Regions from separate parts of the Janthinobacterium sp. YR213 genome, predicted to be linked through region 1. Evidence: riboswitches for the same ligand, from Rfam matches in the RefSeq annotation. Region 1 holds a riboswitch; the other holds the start of a gene.
What was found. A riboswitch is a leader RNA that binds a small molecule or an ion and turns the genes downstream of it on or off. The one in region 1 is predicted to bind thiamine pyrophosphate.

Region 1 (7,300 bases):
GACGAGCTTGTCCTTGCCCAGGCGCGCGCGCACCTGCGCGACGGACGCATCCGTGCCGCCCACGTGCACGCCGTCCGCGTCGAGCTCTTCGCACAGCTCGATAAAATCGTTGATGATGAAAGGCACGCCATACTTGCGGGCCAGGACCAGCAAGGCGCCCGCCTGCTCGCGCCGCTGTTCCGCCTCGGCGCTCTTGTGACGGTATTGCAGCAGGGCCACGCCACCGTGCAAAGCCTGTTCCGTGATCTCGAGCAGGCGGTCGGTGTCATCCCAGTTCGGGGTAACCAGATACAGTCCACGCATGATGTTTTCCTTATTGAATGAATCGTTGCGGCATCAGTTGGCCTGGCGCAATCGCATACGCGCCGGCCAGGGCCGCATGGCAATAGCTTTGCGCGCCATCCAGCGCTTCGGGCAATGCCTGGCCCAGGGCCAGGCGCGCCGCAATGGCGGACGCCAGGGTGCAGCCGCTGCCGTGGAATTCGCCGGGCAGGCGCGGCCAGCGCCACTCGCGCGCCCTGTCCTCGCCATCGTGCCAGCGGTTGACGATCACCTCGCCTTCGCCATGGCCGCCCGTCACCAGCACGTTCTTGCAGCCTTGCGCGCGCAGGTTTTTCTCGCCGCCCAGGGCCGCCGCTTCCGGCCCATTCGGTACGATGACGGTAGTCACCGGCAGCAAGGGTGCCAGCGCCAGCACGGCGTCGTCCCGGCTGAGCACGTCGCCATGGCCGCTGGCCAGCACGGGATCAAGCACGACAGGCAAATCCGGCCGGACCAGCCGCAATTGCGCGATCAGTTGCGCAATGACGGCCGCATTCGCGGCGCTGCCGGGAATGCCGATCTTCACGGCATCGATGGCGATCCTGTCGATCAGCGCCTGCGCCTGTCGGCGCAGCAATTCCGGGGCCACAGGCTCGACAGCAAACACGCGGTCGTTGTCCTGCACCGTCAGCGCCGTGATGACAGGCAAGGCATGCGCGCCCTGCGCGGCAATCGCCACGATATCGGCGGCGATGCCGGCGCCGCCCGACGGATCGGCGCCGGCAAACACCAGCACAACCGGACGACACGGCAGACGCCTGGACATCGTCATGCCAGGCGGCCCGCCATCGGCGACGATGGCGAAGCGGCGAATTTGCGCGGCATGCGTCCCGCCAGGAATGCTTCGCGCCCGGCCCGCACGGCCAGCTTCATGGCATGCGCCATGCGCACGGGGTCGCGCGCGCCGGCGATGGCTGTATTCATCAGCACGCCATCGCAGCCAAGTTCCATGGCAATGGCCGCATCCGACGCCGTGCCCACGCCTGCGTCCACCAGCACGGGTACTTTCGCCTGATCGATGATCAGCGACAAGTTCCACGGATTCAATATGCCCATGCCCGAGCCGATCAGCGACGCCAGCGGCATGACGGCCACGCAGCCGATGTCCTCCAGAATCTTCGCCTGGATGGGGTCGTCGCTGCAGTAGACCATCACGTCGAAGCCATCCTTGACCAGCGCTTCGGCCGCGACCAGGGTTTCCGGCATGTGCGGAAACAAGGTTTTTTCGTCGCCCAGCACTTCCAGCTTCACCAGATTGCGCCCGCCCAAGAGCTCGCGTGCCAGTTGCAAGGTGTAGACGGCATCTTTTGCGTTGTAGCAGCCGGCCGTGTTCGGCAAGATCGTGTACTGGTCCGGTGGCACGAAATCGAGCAGGCTGGGCGCGTTCGGGTCCTGGCCAATGTTGACCCTGCGAATCGCCACCGTGATGATCTGCGCTTCCGCCGCATCCGTCGCTTCGCGCGTCTGCGGCAAATCCTTGTACTTGCCGCTGCCCACCAGCAGGCGCGATGAGTACTGTTTTCCTGCGATGGTCAGCAGGTCGTTGTTTGTTGCGGTGTTCATGTGTTCTTCCTTCTCTATTCTCAACTTAACCGCCGCCGATGGCGCGTACTATTTCCACTTGATCTTGCGTCTGCAAGACCTGCCCTGGCCACGCCTTGCGCGGCACGACGTTGCGGTTGACGGCCAGCGCCAGCGCCTGGTTTTCCAGCGACAGGGCGGCGATCAATTGATCGAGGGTTTGCCCCGGCGGCACCTGGTGCGGTGCGCCGTTGAGCGTGATGGATATCAATGCAGGCATCACGCTCTCCTTCAGACCTTGCGGTACAGCTCGGCGCCGTTCTTGATGAATTCGATGGCCTTGATTTCCATGCCCTGCTTGAGCGCCTTGTCTTCCGCGATACCCATGCCGGCCGCGTATTCGCGCACCTCCTGCGTGATCTTCATCGAGCAGAAATGGGGGCCGCACATGGAGCAGAAATGCGCCACCTTGGCCGAATCCTTGGGCAGGGTTTCATCGTGGAATTCGCGCGCCTTGTCCGGGTCCAGGCCGATGTTGAACTGGTCGTCCCAGCGGAATTCGAAGCGGGCTTTCGACAGCGCGTTGTCGCGGATTTGCGCGCCCGGATGGCCCTTGGCCAGGTCGGCCGCATGCGCCGCGATCTTGTACGTGATGATGCCGTCCTTCACGTCCGCCTTGTTGGGCAAACCCAGGTGTTCCTTCGGCGTCACATAGCACAGCATGGCCGTGCCATACCAGCCGATCATGGCCGCGCCGATGCCCGAGGTGATGTGGTCGTAGCCGGGCGCGATATCCGTCGTCAACGGTCCCAGGGTGTAGAACGGCGCTTCGCCGCACTGCTCCAGCTGCAGGTCCATGTTTTCCTTGATGAGCTGCATCGGTACGTGGCCCGGACCTTCGATCATCACCTGTACGTCGTGCTTCCACGCAACCTGCGTCAGTTCGCCCAGGGTTTTCAGTTCGCCCAGCTGCGCCTCGTCGTTGGCGTCGTAGATGGAACCGGGACGCAAACCGTCGCCCAGCGAGAACGACACGTCATACGCCTTCATGATTTCGCAAATCTCTTCGAAATGCGTGTACAGGAACGATTCCTGATGGTGCGCCAGACACCATTTCGCCATGATGGAGCCGCCGCGCGAGACGATGCCCGTCAAGCGCTTGGCCGTCATCGGCACATAGCGCAACAGCACGCCCGCATGGATGGTGAAATAGTCGACGCCCTGCTCGGCCTGCTCGATCAAGGTGTCGCGGAAAATTTCCCAAGTTAAATCTTCGGCCTTGCCATTGACCTTTTCCAGCGCCTGGTAGATGGGCACGGTGCCGATGGGGACGGGGCTGTTGCGCACGATCCATTCGCGCGTCTCGTGGATATGTTTACCTGTGGACAGATCCATCACATTGTCGCCGCCCCAGCGGATGGCCCAGGTCATCTTTTCCACTTCCTCGCCGATCGACGAGGTGACGGCGGAATTGCCGATATTCGCATTGATCTTCACGAGGAAATTGCGGCCGATAATCATCGGTTCCACTTCCGGGTGGTTGATGTTGGCGGGAATGATGGCGCGGCCACGGGCGATTTCCTCGCGCACGAATTCCGGCGTGATTTCCGCCGGGATGCTGGCGCCGAAGGACTGGCCAGGATGCTGGCGGCCCATCAGGTCGGCCAGGCGCTCGCCCATGGGGCCGGAAGCTTTCAGCTCGCGCAAATATTCCTGCCGGCGCATGTTTTCGCGGATGGCGACGAATTCCATTTCCGGCGTGATGATACCCTGGCGCGCGTAATGCATTTGCGTCACGTTCTTGCCGGCAATGGCGCGGCGCGGCTTGCGGTGCAGGTTGAAACGCAGCTCGGCCAGTTTCGGGTCCGCCAGGCGGGCGATGCCGTAATCGGAGGTCGGACCGGGCAATTCTTCCGTGTCGGCCCGCTCCATGATCCACGGCAGGCGCGGCGTATCGAGGCCAGAGCGGATGTCGATCTGCACGTCCGGATCCGTGTAGGGGCCGGAGGTGTCGTAGACGTAGATCGGCGGATTCTTTTCGCCGCCGAACGACGCTTCCGTGTCGGACTGGCTGATCTCGCGCATGGGCACGCGGATGTCAGGGCGGCTGCCTTGCACGTAGATCTTGCGCGAATTGGGCAGCGGCGCGATGGCGGCTTCGTCGACCGTGGCGGTGGCGGAGAGGAATTTCGGGTTGGCGTTCATTTTGGCTCCTTGGCTAGACTATTTTTAAGCCTGGAGCCAGCTAAGGAGGTTCGGCTGCGCGCACGCGGAAAAGCGGGGTGCGTTCATCCTAAAGCTTCCCTTCGCTGGCATTATCCAGATCAGGTTCGGAGGGTATTTCTCACCCGCGCTTGCACCGTGTTTCCACAGCGAAAGGCAGGACCCCTAGCGTTTGCCGCCTTGCGGCAGCGAGCCAATTATACGCGGTTCACGCCGCGTGGCCAGATGATTTCTTGCAGGTGTCGTCTTTGCGCATCTGCTGCATTGCAACAGACGCCATCGCGCTTATTTCTTCTTGCCCCAGCGCCAGCTGGTCGGTTCGCCCTTCAGCTGGCAGATGAAAATGAGCACGGCAACGATGGCCACTTCATAGACGATGTAGCCGACCAGCATGGTTTGCGGCGGAAACAGGAAGGCGCCGCAGGCGAACAGCGCCAGCGCGGCCAGGAACACCAGCCAGCCTTGCCAGGTGATGGGCAAGCCCCAGCCCCAGCCATAGGTCTTGGCGGGGAACCAATAGGAGGGAGATTTGTCAGCCATGATGCTTTCCTTGTGGATGTGGATGGCACCAAGTATAAATCAGGCGATGCGCAGGCGCTCCGTGACATCGAGGCCGATGCCGCGGTAGCCGATGAAGCGGCTGCCATTGTCGAACATCGGTTCGCCGCTCACTTGCAGGTACTGCGTGCTGCCGTCGAGGTTGGCGCGGCTGTAGATGAAATCAAGGAACGGTTCGCGTGCGGCAATTTTTGCGTCGAGCAGCGCGCGTTCGGTGGCGTTCCAGCGCTGTGGCTCTTCCTCGCTGCCAATGCCCAGCATTTCGGCCACGGGGCCGGAAAAGCGCGTCAGATTGCCTTGCGCATCCTGTTCCCAGTACCAGTCGGACGACAGTTCCGTGAAGCGCTGGAAGCGCGCTTCGCTTTCGCGCAGCTCCGCCGTGCGCGCTTCCACCATCTGTTCCAGCGACTTGTTGTATTCGGCCAGCTTCTGGTATAGCAAGCGCACTTCCAGCATGTTGTGGATGCGCGTTTTCACTTCCACCAGGTCGAAGGGCTTGCTGACGAAATCCTTGGCGCCCGCTTGCAGCGCGCGCAGCTTGTGGCCGGGCTGGGCCGTGATCACCAGCACGGGCAGATAGCTGCCCGCCTCGATGTCGCGCAAGCCTTCCATCACCTCGAAGCCATCCATTTCCGGCATTTGCAAGTCGAGCAGGATCAGGTCGTAACGGTGCTGCTGGTGCAGCGCATGCACGGCTTGCGGATCCATGGTGGAGGTAATGCGCGTATAGCCGGCATTGCGCAGCACCTGTTCCAGCAGCATGACGTTGGCCTCCTGGTCATCAACGATGAGGATGCTGGCGTTCAGGATCTCGGTGGCTTGAAGCATGGCGGTATTCCTAAAATTAAGTGCTGAATTAGCGTACTGCGTGAGTGTCGTCGGCCAGGCCGTGCGCGGCCGCATGGTGCAGGGCCACGTCGAGCGCATCCATGAACTCGACGACCTTGATCGGCTTGGTCAAATAGCGGAAGAAACCCGCTTCCAGGCCTTTCTCGATGTCGCGCGGCACGGCGTTGGCCGACAGGGCCATCACGGGAATGTGGCTGGTGAGCGGGTCGTCGTGCAGGATATGCAGTGCGCCGAAGCCGCTGATGCCGGGCAGGTTGATATCCATCAAGATCACGTCCGGCTGATACGTGCGCGCCAGGTCGATGCCCAGGTGCGCATCGATGGCTGTGAGCAACTTCAAATCGCTGCGGCGGGCGATCAATTGCTCGACCAGCGCCAGGTTGGCGGGATTGTCTTCCACGTACAGCAAGGTGCGCTGGCTTTCCTGCGGCACCTGCACCTGCGGCAGCGCGTCGCCATCGCCCAGCACCAATGCCGGCGCGCTGCTCGAAGCGAGCTCGAACCAGAACGTGGTGCCCACGCCCACCGTGCTGTCGACGCCGATGGTGCCGCCCATCAATTCGATCAATTGCTTGGTGACGACGAGACCGATGCCCGTGCCCTCTTCCGTGCTGTTTTCCTGTCCCAGGCGGTTGAAGGGCTGGAACAACTGTGCCACCTGGCCCGCATCGAGGCCGACGCCACTGTCGCGCACGCTGACCCGCACCTTGGCGCCGCGCTGGCTGCAATCGACGGTAACGGTGCCGCCGCCCTGGTTGTACTTGATGGCGTTCGACAGCAGGTTGACCATCACCTGTTTCACGCGCGTGCGGTCCGCATGTACATAGAAGGCCTGGCCGCAGCGGGGGAAGTGCATGCGGATGCCGCGCTTTTCCGCCTGCGGCGCGATCATCGCCTGGCAATCCTGCAACACGTCGAGCAGGGACATGGCTTCCTGCGACAAGGTGACCTTGCCCGATTCGATCATGGCCAGGTCGAGGATCTCGTTAATCAGGCGTAACAGATACCAGCCGCCCTTGAGGATTTGTTCGATCGAGCGCTGCTGCGGCGGGCTCGGTGGCGGCACGTCGGACGCCATCAGCTGCGCAAAGCCCAGCACGGCATTCAGGGGCGTGCGCAATTCGTGGCTCATGCTCGACAGGAATTCGGACTTGGCGCGGTTGGCCTTTTCCGCCACCAGGCGCGCCTTCTTCAACTCCGCATTGTTGGTCTCGACCAGCGAGCGCGTATACGCCTGCTGTTCGCGCAGGCGCTGGTCCAGCAGCGCCTGTTCCGCCTCGACCTGCTTGCGTGCCGTATTGTCTGTGCCGATCAGCAAGTAACCGATGACCTTGTTCTGCACGTCGCGCAAGGCCGTCACGGAGACGATGGCCGGGAAACGGCTGCCATCCTTGCGGATGTAGGTCAGTTCATAAATGTCTTCGATGCCGCGCGTGGCCTTGAACACGAGCGCTTCCACGCCGGGCGTGATGACCCTGTCGAGTTCGGCACTGAGGGCGGCCGCCCGCGCGACGATTTCTTGCGCATCGGAAATACCGGCCGGCGTCAGCTTGTCCACCACGTCGCTCGCTTCATAGCCCAGCATGCGTTCGGCGCCCACGTTGAAGATCTGGATCACGCCCTGCGCATCGGTGGCGATGCACGAAAAATTGGCGCTGTTGAAAATCGCATCCTGCAAGGCGCCCGCCTTGAGCAGCTGGCGCGGCAGGCTGGCCGCCAAGGTGCGCCGGTACAGCGCGACAAGCAGCATCAGCAGCAAGAAGACCAGCGCGTCGATGACGCATGCCGTCTCGAACGGCGCGCGCCAGGCCAGCAGGCCGATGGCCAG
Region 2 (7,300 bases), on a different contig from region 1:
TGATGAAGCCGTTCACCCGCCTCGATACGGCGCGCGGGCAGGCAAACGGCGCCGGCCTGGGCCTGGCCATCGTCGACCGCGTGCTGCTGCGCCATGGCGCCGAATTGCAAGTGCGCAACCGCGAAGGCGGCGGCCTGGCGTTTCAGATCAGCTTGCCAGCGGCGTAGGTCGGATCAGCGAAGCCTTGCCTCGCATAATCCGACAACATTGTTGGCTATTCCTGTCGGATTACGCGCCAGGCGCTAATCCGACCTACGCTACCGGCTCCGGCGTTTCCGCCGCCCGACAACGGTCAAGCGGACGCCTGCTCCTGCGCCAGCAATTTATTCATCAGCAATTCCGTCGCCCCGTAGCCGTACAGGGAATCGCTCTCCATGCCCGGCGTATCGAAGGGGATCGATTCTTCGCGGTTCAGCTTGGCAGGGTCGGCGTCCGCATAGCTGGCGCGCCAGGCGCGCTGCAAGGATTCATTGCGGCGGATAAAGGCCGGCATGGGCCAGGCGTCGCGCTCCCAGTGGAGGCTGTCACCCAGCAGAGGCCAGCGCTCGTTGAGCAGGGCCATGTCGCCCGTGCGCAGGCGGCGTACGGCCTGTTCCGGCCGCAAGCCTTCCAGCTCATCGAGCGTCGGCAAGCTGTCGCGCTTCGGTCCGAACATATACGCCAGCATGATGCGCCCGGCAGGCGCCCTGCGCGCCACCACGCCGACGGCATAGCCGCCGCCCGGCAAGGGCACGGCAAACCAGCTGCCTTCTCGGTATGGTAATGATCTCATCGTTGCAAACTCCCCCAAAATCGTGTCCGGGGCACAGTCTACGCGAAACGATGCAAAAGTGGCGCATGGTACGCCACAGCAACAAACCAATAGTTACAATATTTTCTCGTCATAGTGATACTGAGCAACAATCGGCCCCGCCTTGAACAGCGCTTCCTTCATGGCCGCATCCAGGCGCGCATCGCGGCGGCGCATCCATTCGAGCAGCATGGATATTTCGCGCCGGCTGGTGTCGCCCGCATGCGCGAGCACGCGGCGCAGTTCCGGGTCCGTGCATGCCTCGAAACGCTGGCTGTTCAAGTCCAGCGCCTGCAGCGCGGCGATGGTGGCGCCGATGGCGCGGTGCATGTCGAGCGCGGTGGCCGGCAAGCCGGATTCTTCCAGTGGGACGTTGGTCATGCGCATTCCTTTTCGCGTGGTGGTGACATCGGCTGCATTCTCCACCGCGCGGGCGAAAAGCTCAAGCGTCCACGACACGTTTCCACCCGTTCGGCCATAATCATGGCTCAGCAACAGCCTAAACCCCAGCGGCAGGAGCCCCATGTTCAATTTCGACTTTTACAATCCGACGCAAATCCTCTTCGGCCAGGGCCAGATCGCCGCCATCACGGCGCTGATCCCGCCGCATGCCAGAGTGCTCATGACGTATGGCGGCGGCAGCATCAAGCAGAACGGCGTCTATGATGAAGTCAAGGCGGCGCTGGCCGGCCATACCTTGCTGGAATTTGCCGGCATCGAACCCAATCCCAGCTATGAAACCCTGATGCAGGCCGTGGCCATGGTGAAAAGCGAGCGCATCGATTTCCTGCTGGCCGTCGGCGGCGGTTCCGTGGTCGATGGCACCAAATTCATCGCCGCGGCCGCCCTGCATGAAGGCGAGGCGTGGGACATCCTGGCCAAAGGCGGCAAGATCGTCGAGGCCGCCCTGCCCTTCGGCACGGTATTGACGTTACCGGCAACGGGTTCCGAAATGAATGGCTCGGCCGTGATCACGCGCAAGGCCACGCAGGAAAAGCGCTCGTTCATGAGCCGCAAGGTGTATCCGAAATTCTCCGTGCTGGATCCGTCGAAAACGTTCACCTTGCCGCTGCGCCAGGTGGGCAATGGCGTCGTCGATGCGTTTGCGCATGTCATGGAGCAGTATTTGACCTACCCCGTGAACGCGTCCGTGCAGGACCGCTTCGCCGAAGGCATTTTATTGACCCTGATCGAGGAAGGCCCGAAAGCCCTGTCGCACCCGGACGACTACGACGTGCGCGCCAACGTGATGTGGAGCGCCACCCTGGCCTTGAACGGCCTGATCGGCGTGGGCGTGCCGCAGGACTGGTCCACGCACGCCATCGGCCACGAATTGACGGCCTTGTACGAGCTCGACCATGCCCAGACCCTGGCCATCATCCTGCCCAGCATGCTGCGCGTGCGCAAGCAGGCCAAGCGCGCCAAGCTGCTGCAATACGCGGCCCGCGTGTGGGGCCTGGACGGCGGCGACGAGGATGGCCGCATCGAGGCCGCCATCGCGCGCACGGAATTCTTCTTCCGCCATATGGGCGTCAAGACGCGCCTGGCCGACTACGGCCTGAACCACGCCAGCGTGGATGCCGTCGTATCCGCCCTGGAAGCGCACGGCATGACGGCGCTGGGCGAACAGCGCGAAGTGACGCCCGCCGTCAGCCGCAAGGTACTGGAACTGAGTCTGTAGCGCAGTTTGCAGATTCCAGCCACACTGTTGTAAAACGGTCAGCCAGGGGGACAGCTGGCCGTGGTTCATGCTAAGCTGTCAACCGCTAGGGGTCCTGGAGCAGTTATCCGGGTGAGAGATACCCTTCGTACCTGATCTGGATAATGCCAGCGAAGGAAAGCGCAAAGTACCTCCCTCCTTTGATAGCTCCTGCGTTGGCGCCAGCCGAACAAGCAGCCTGCCGTGCTCTTTACAGAGACGGCTTGAACCACGAGCAATCTATGTCCACACCGAATTTATCTGCGCATTTTTCCCGTCCTGTACTGACCCTGGCTATCCTGCACGCGTTTGCCGCGCCTGCCTTTGCTGCGAACGACACCACCGAAGCCGCTGACCCGCAGGCCCAAAACATGGCCGAAGTCGTCGTCACGGCCAGCAAGGCGCCGGCCGCCAAGCGCGCCTCCGTGGGCGGCTTTGCCGACGCGCCGCTGCTGCAGACACCGGCGTCCGTCACCGTCATTTCGCAAAAAGACATGCAGGACTTGCAGATCCGCAATCTCAGCGATGCCGTCAAGCTCGACGCCAGCATCAATGAGTCGTACAACGCCGTCGGCTACGCGGAACAGTTCACCATCCGCGGCTTCAAGCTCGACACGAACTCCAGCTACCGCAAGGATGGCGTGGCCATTCCTGGCGACACGCAAATTCCGCTGGAAAACAAGGAACGCATCGAAGTATTAAAAGGCCTGGCCGGCTTGCAGGCAGGCGTGGCCGCGCCTGGCGGCGTGATCGACTTTATCGTCAAGCGCCCCACCGCCGCACCGCTGCGCACCGTCACCGTGGAAGCGCGCGAACGGGGCACCGTGTATGGCGCCGTCGACCTGGGCGGACGCCTGGAAGACACGCGCTTCGGTTACCGCGTCAACGTGGCGGCCGAGCGCCTGCGTTCCTACATCAAGGGCGCGGACGGCAACCGTCGGTTCATTTCCGGCGCCTTCGACTGGCAGATTTCCCCGCAAGCCCTGCTGCAGCTCGACGCCGACTACCAGGACAAGGCGCAGGTCACGGCGCCCGGCTTCCAGCTGCTGAGCAACGGCAGCCTGCCGGCCAACGTCAGCGCCGACACCATGCTCAACAAGCAGCCGTGGACGCATCCGGTGGAAACCGTCACCAGCAACCTCGGCCTGCGCTTCCAGTACGCCTTCAATGATTACTGGCACGCCACCCTGTCCGCCAACCAGCACTCGTTCAAGCGCGACGACTACACGGCGTATCCGTATGGCTGCAGCCCGGAAGGCTGGGCGCCCGTCTTCTGCAGCAATGGCGATTTCTCCGTATGGGACTTCCGCAGCCTGGGCGAGACGAAGAAGCCGCTGAGCGCGCAAGCCATGATCCAGGGCAAGTTCGCCACCGGCAGCCTGCGCCACGAATTCACTGCCGGCGTGTCGTACTTCAACCGCAAGGACCGGGCCGGCAAGTACGTGTACGACGAAGTGGGCATCAGCAACATTTATCGCCCCGTCATCGTCGCGCCATCCGACGGCGTCACGGGCCCCGTGCGCCTGGTACGCAACGACAAGGAAAAATCCGTCTTCGTGCAGGACATCGTCAGCCTGGCGCCCAACTGGAAGCTGCATGGCGGCCTGCGCCACATCAATGTGGATGGCTACCAGTATGTGCTGAAGGCCGACACGGAAATCCGCGCCAAGCACGACTTCCTGTTGCCGAACGTGGCGCTGGTGTACAACCCGCAAGACAATATCGCCGTGTATGCATCGTATTCGCAGGGCATGGAGCACGGCGGCACGGCCGACCGCTACGCGGAAAACGCCAATGTGGAACTGACGCCGAGCCGCTCGAAGCAGGTCGAATTGGGCGTGAAGGCGGACCTGACGCAGGACTTCATGGTGGCCGCCACCCTGTTCCAGATCCGCAAGGGCCTGGAATTCAACCAGTACCTCGACAGCAGCATGAGCACCTACAACTTCGTGCGCGCGGGCCAGGCCCAGCACCGTGGCCTGGAATTGTCTGCCCAGGGCAAGGCATCGGCCAACCTGAACCTGGGCGCGTCCATCACGGCCCTGAACAGCCAGCAATCAGGCACGGGCAGTGCGGACTACGATGGCAAGCGCGTGCCCAACGTGCCGGCCTTCAAGGCGGCCGTGCACGCGGACTACGCCGTGCAGCAGGTGGCGGGCTTGAGCGTGAATGGCAGCTGGGAATATGCGGGCAAAAAGGCGTTTGAAAACAACAACACCACCTTCGTGCCTTCGTACAGCGTGTTCAACCTGGGCGCCGCCTGGGCCACGCGCCTGGCCGGCACGCCAGCCGTGCTGCGCGCCACCGTCAACAACGTGACGGACAAGTTCTACTGGCGCGATGTGACTCCGGAAGCAGGCGGCTACCTGTTTCCGGGTGCAAGCCGCACCTTGAAGGTGTCGGCGCAATTCGACTTCTGACAACCACATGGGGCATGCGCCGGACATGCCCCTATTCGTGGACGAAAATATCAAATAATTAAAATATTACACTGTGGTAATTATTAAATTGCTATAATTACCACCCTTATTTTATTATCCGCGCAAGGCATCTCCATGAAACAGCATGTGTCGTCACTGATATTTGCCAGCCTGATCCTGATCACCGGAGGCAGCGTCCACGCCACCGAGGCAGCGATTCCCATAGAGCAATTCACCAGCAAGGATCGGTTCAGTACACCACGCCTGTCGCCAGATGGCAAACACATAGCGGTCACGACTCAGATGCAGCAGGGCGGGCGCAGCATCCCCATCATCACCATCTATGCATTGCCGGACATGAAAGCGGTAGGCATGCTGCGCCTGCACATATTTGAAGTGCCGCTTAACTACCTTTGGTTGACGAACACGCGTTTGGTACTGCGCAAGGGTCTGGAACTGGGGGAGCTGGAACAACCGGTATCAACTGGTGAAATCATCGCTTTTGACCTCGACGGCACCAACCAGGAATACCTGTTCGGCTACGATATGTTCCGCTCGTCGAGTCGAGGCGACCGCCTCGACGATGATCATGGCTATGCCCGCATCAACGGCGTTCCCTTGCCGCGCAATAGTCACGTCTTTCTGTCAGCCCAGGAATGGGATCGTGACCGGTCAAAGTTATACGACGTCGACAGCAAGAAGGCCCATCGCAAGACCCTGGCCGACATCGCTGCACCACGCCTGCAGTTTGTGCAGCAGCGCAATAGCGTACCGCGCTTCGCCTACGGCTGGGACGACAAGAACGAGCCGGTGTTGTACCGTCTTGATGACGTCAGCGGCCAGTGGCGTCTCACCCCTCCCATCCCAAAACAAACCACAATCCCGTTCCACTTCACAATGGACGACAGCGCTTTTTTTGCTACCCATGCCGTCAACGGTGGCCCTGAGGCCCTGGTGCGGGAAGAGCTGGCTAGCGGAAAACGAGTGGTTCTAGCGCAAGATCCTGTTGCCGACCTGAGCAGCGTAATGTATGACGCCAACGAGATGCCTTTCGCAGTATCTCACCAGCTGGGCCGTACCCGTGCCATCTACCTGGACGCCAATAGTGCGGACGCCCGGCTGCACAAGCAATTGAGCGCATCTTTTCCGGACGAACATGTACGCTTCATCAACTTCACAGATGACGGCACCACCTTGCTGTTTTCCGTCTACAGCGATCGCGACCCGGGCAGCTATTACCTGTACGACAAGGCCAGCAACAAGGCGGAACTGCTGTACTCGACCATGCCTGGCATCGACCCGGATCGCATGGCCGAGCGCCGCCCCATTGCCTTCAAGGCACGCGACGGATTGCAACTGCATGGCTATCTGACCATGCCGAAGCATGCGCCAGGCGTTAAATTACCGCTGGTTGTCATGCCCCACGGCGGACCGCACGGCGTCTACGATACCTGGTCGTTCGACAGCGATGCGCAGTTCCTCGCCAGCCGCGGCTACGCGGTACTCCAGGTTAATTTCCGCGGTTCCGGGGGCCGTGGCGAGACTTTCATCCGGGCAGGCTACCGTCAATGGGGCGAAAAAATCCAGGACGACATCCTGGACGGCCTCGCCGCTGTAATTGCCGAAGGCGAAGTCGATGCCGGGCGCGTCTGCTCATACGGCGCAAGCTTCGGCGCCTACTCGGCAATGATGCTGACCATACGTGCACCTGGCACCTTCAAATGCGCTATCGGCTATGCCGGCGTATATGAGCTTAGGTTGTTCAAAGAGGAGGATGATGCGCGCCGCCACAAATATATCCGGCATGCCTACCAGGACTATATCGGTGAAAACAACAAGGAACTCGACGCCATCTCGCCTTCACGCCTGGCTGACCGGATCAAGGTGCCGGTATTGCTGGTGCACGGCGACAAGGACAAGACGGCACCACCGGAACACGCCGAGTTGATGCGCAAGGCCTTGGTCAGGGCCGGCAATACACCGCAATGGATGATGGCGCAAAACGAAGGACATGGCTTCTACATGACCAAAAACGCCACCGCGTTCTATCAACAACTGGAAAGCTTCCTGGCCGAACACATCGGAAAATAAGGCCGGTTTACCCCACCCTGCCTGGGGTGCTGGCGCTCAACCAGGCATCCGCCTGCGCCAGCCGCACCGCCAGGCTACCGCTGACGAGCAGGTAGGAAATCTGGCGCTCAGCCAGTTCATCGAGCAGCTGGCGATGAATCAGCTGGCGCACGGCTTCCGACTCGCGCTGCAAGCCGTCGGCTACCCACGGGCTGTCGGGCGCCGTCACCAATGTCAGATCGTACTGCGTGGCATCGGCCAGCGCCGCCAGCGGCGCATCGGCGCCATTGAAATAATGGCGGCTGTAGACCACCGTCATCA

Region 2: it holds a riboswitch for thiamine pyrophosphate, as region 1 does, so the genes downstream of both, BLT98_RS06680 (TonB-dependent siderophore receptor) here and thiC (phosphomethylpyrimidine synthase ThiC) in region 1, are expected to answer to the same signal.

Annotation. Positions count from the first base shown of each region.
Region 1 covers NZ_FNDA01000007.1:109,396-116,695, reverse strand. The annotation lists gene thiE (thiamine phosphate synthase) at 1-303, opposite strand, end outside; gene BLT98_RS25770 (bifunctional hydroxymethylpyrimidine kinase/phosphomethylpyrimidine kinase) at 314-1,087, opposite strand; gene BLT98_RS25765 (thiazole synthase) at 1,090-1,884, opposite strand; gene thiS (sulfur carrier protein ThiS) at 1,910-2,122, opposite strand; gene thiC (phosphomethylpyrimidine synthase ThiC) at 2,134-4,047, opposite strand; TPP riboswitch at 4,127-4,242, opposite strand; gene BLT98_RS25750 (hypothetical protein) at 4,351-4,605, opposite strand; gene BLT98_RS25745 (response regulator) at 4,645-5,451, opposite strand; gene BLT98_RS25740 (PAS domain-containing hybrid sensor histidine kinase/response regulator) at 5,480-7,300, opposite strand, start outside.
Region 2 covers NZ_FNDA01000001.1:1,505,989-1,513,288, forward strand. The annotation lists gene BLT98_RS06660 (sensor histidine kinase) at 1-167, shown strand, start outside; gene BLT98_RS06665 (Imm26 family immunity protein) at 293-772, opposite strand; gene BLT98_RS06670 (ferritin family protein) at 866-1,171, opposite strand; gene BLT98_RS06675 (iron-containing alcohol dehydrogenase) at 1,314-2,471, shown strand; TPP riboswitch at 2,549-2,646, shown strand; gene BLT98_RS06680 (TonB-dependent siderophore receptor) at 2,732-4,909, shown strand; gene BLT98_RS06685 (alpha/beta hydrolase family protein) at 5,045-7,000, shown strand; gene BLT98_RS06690 (AAA family ATPase) at 7,008-7,300, opposite strand, start outside.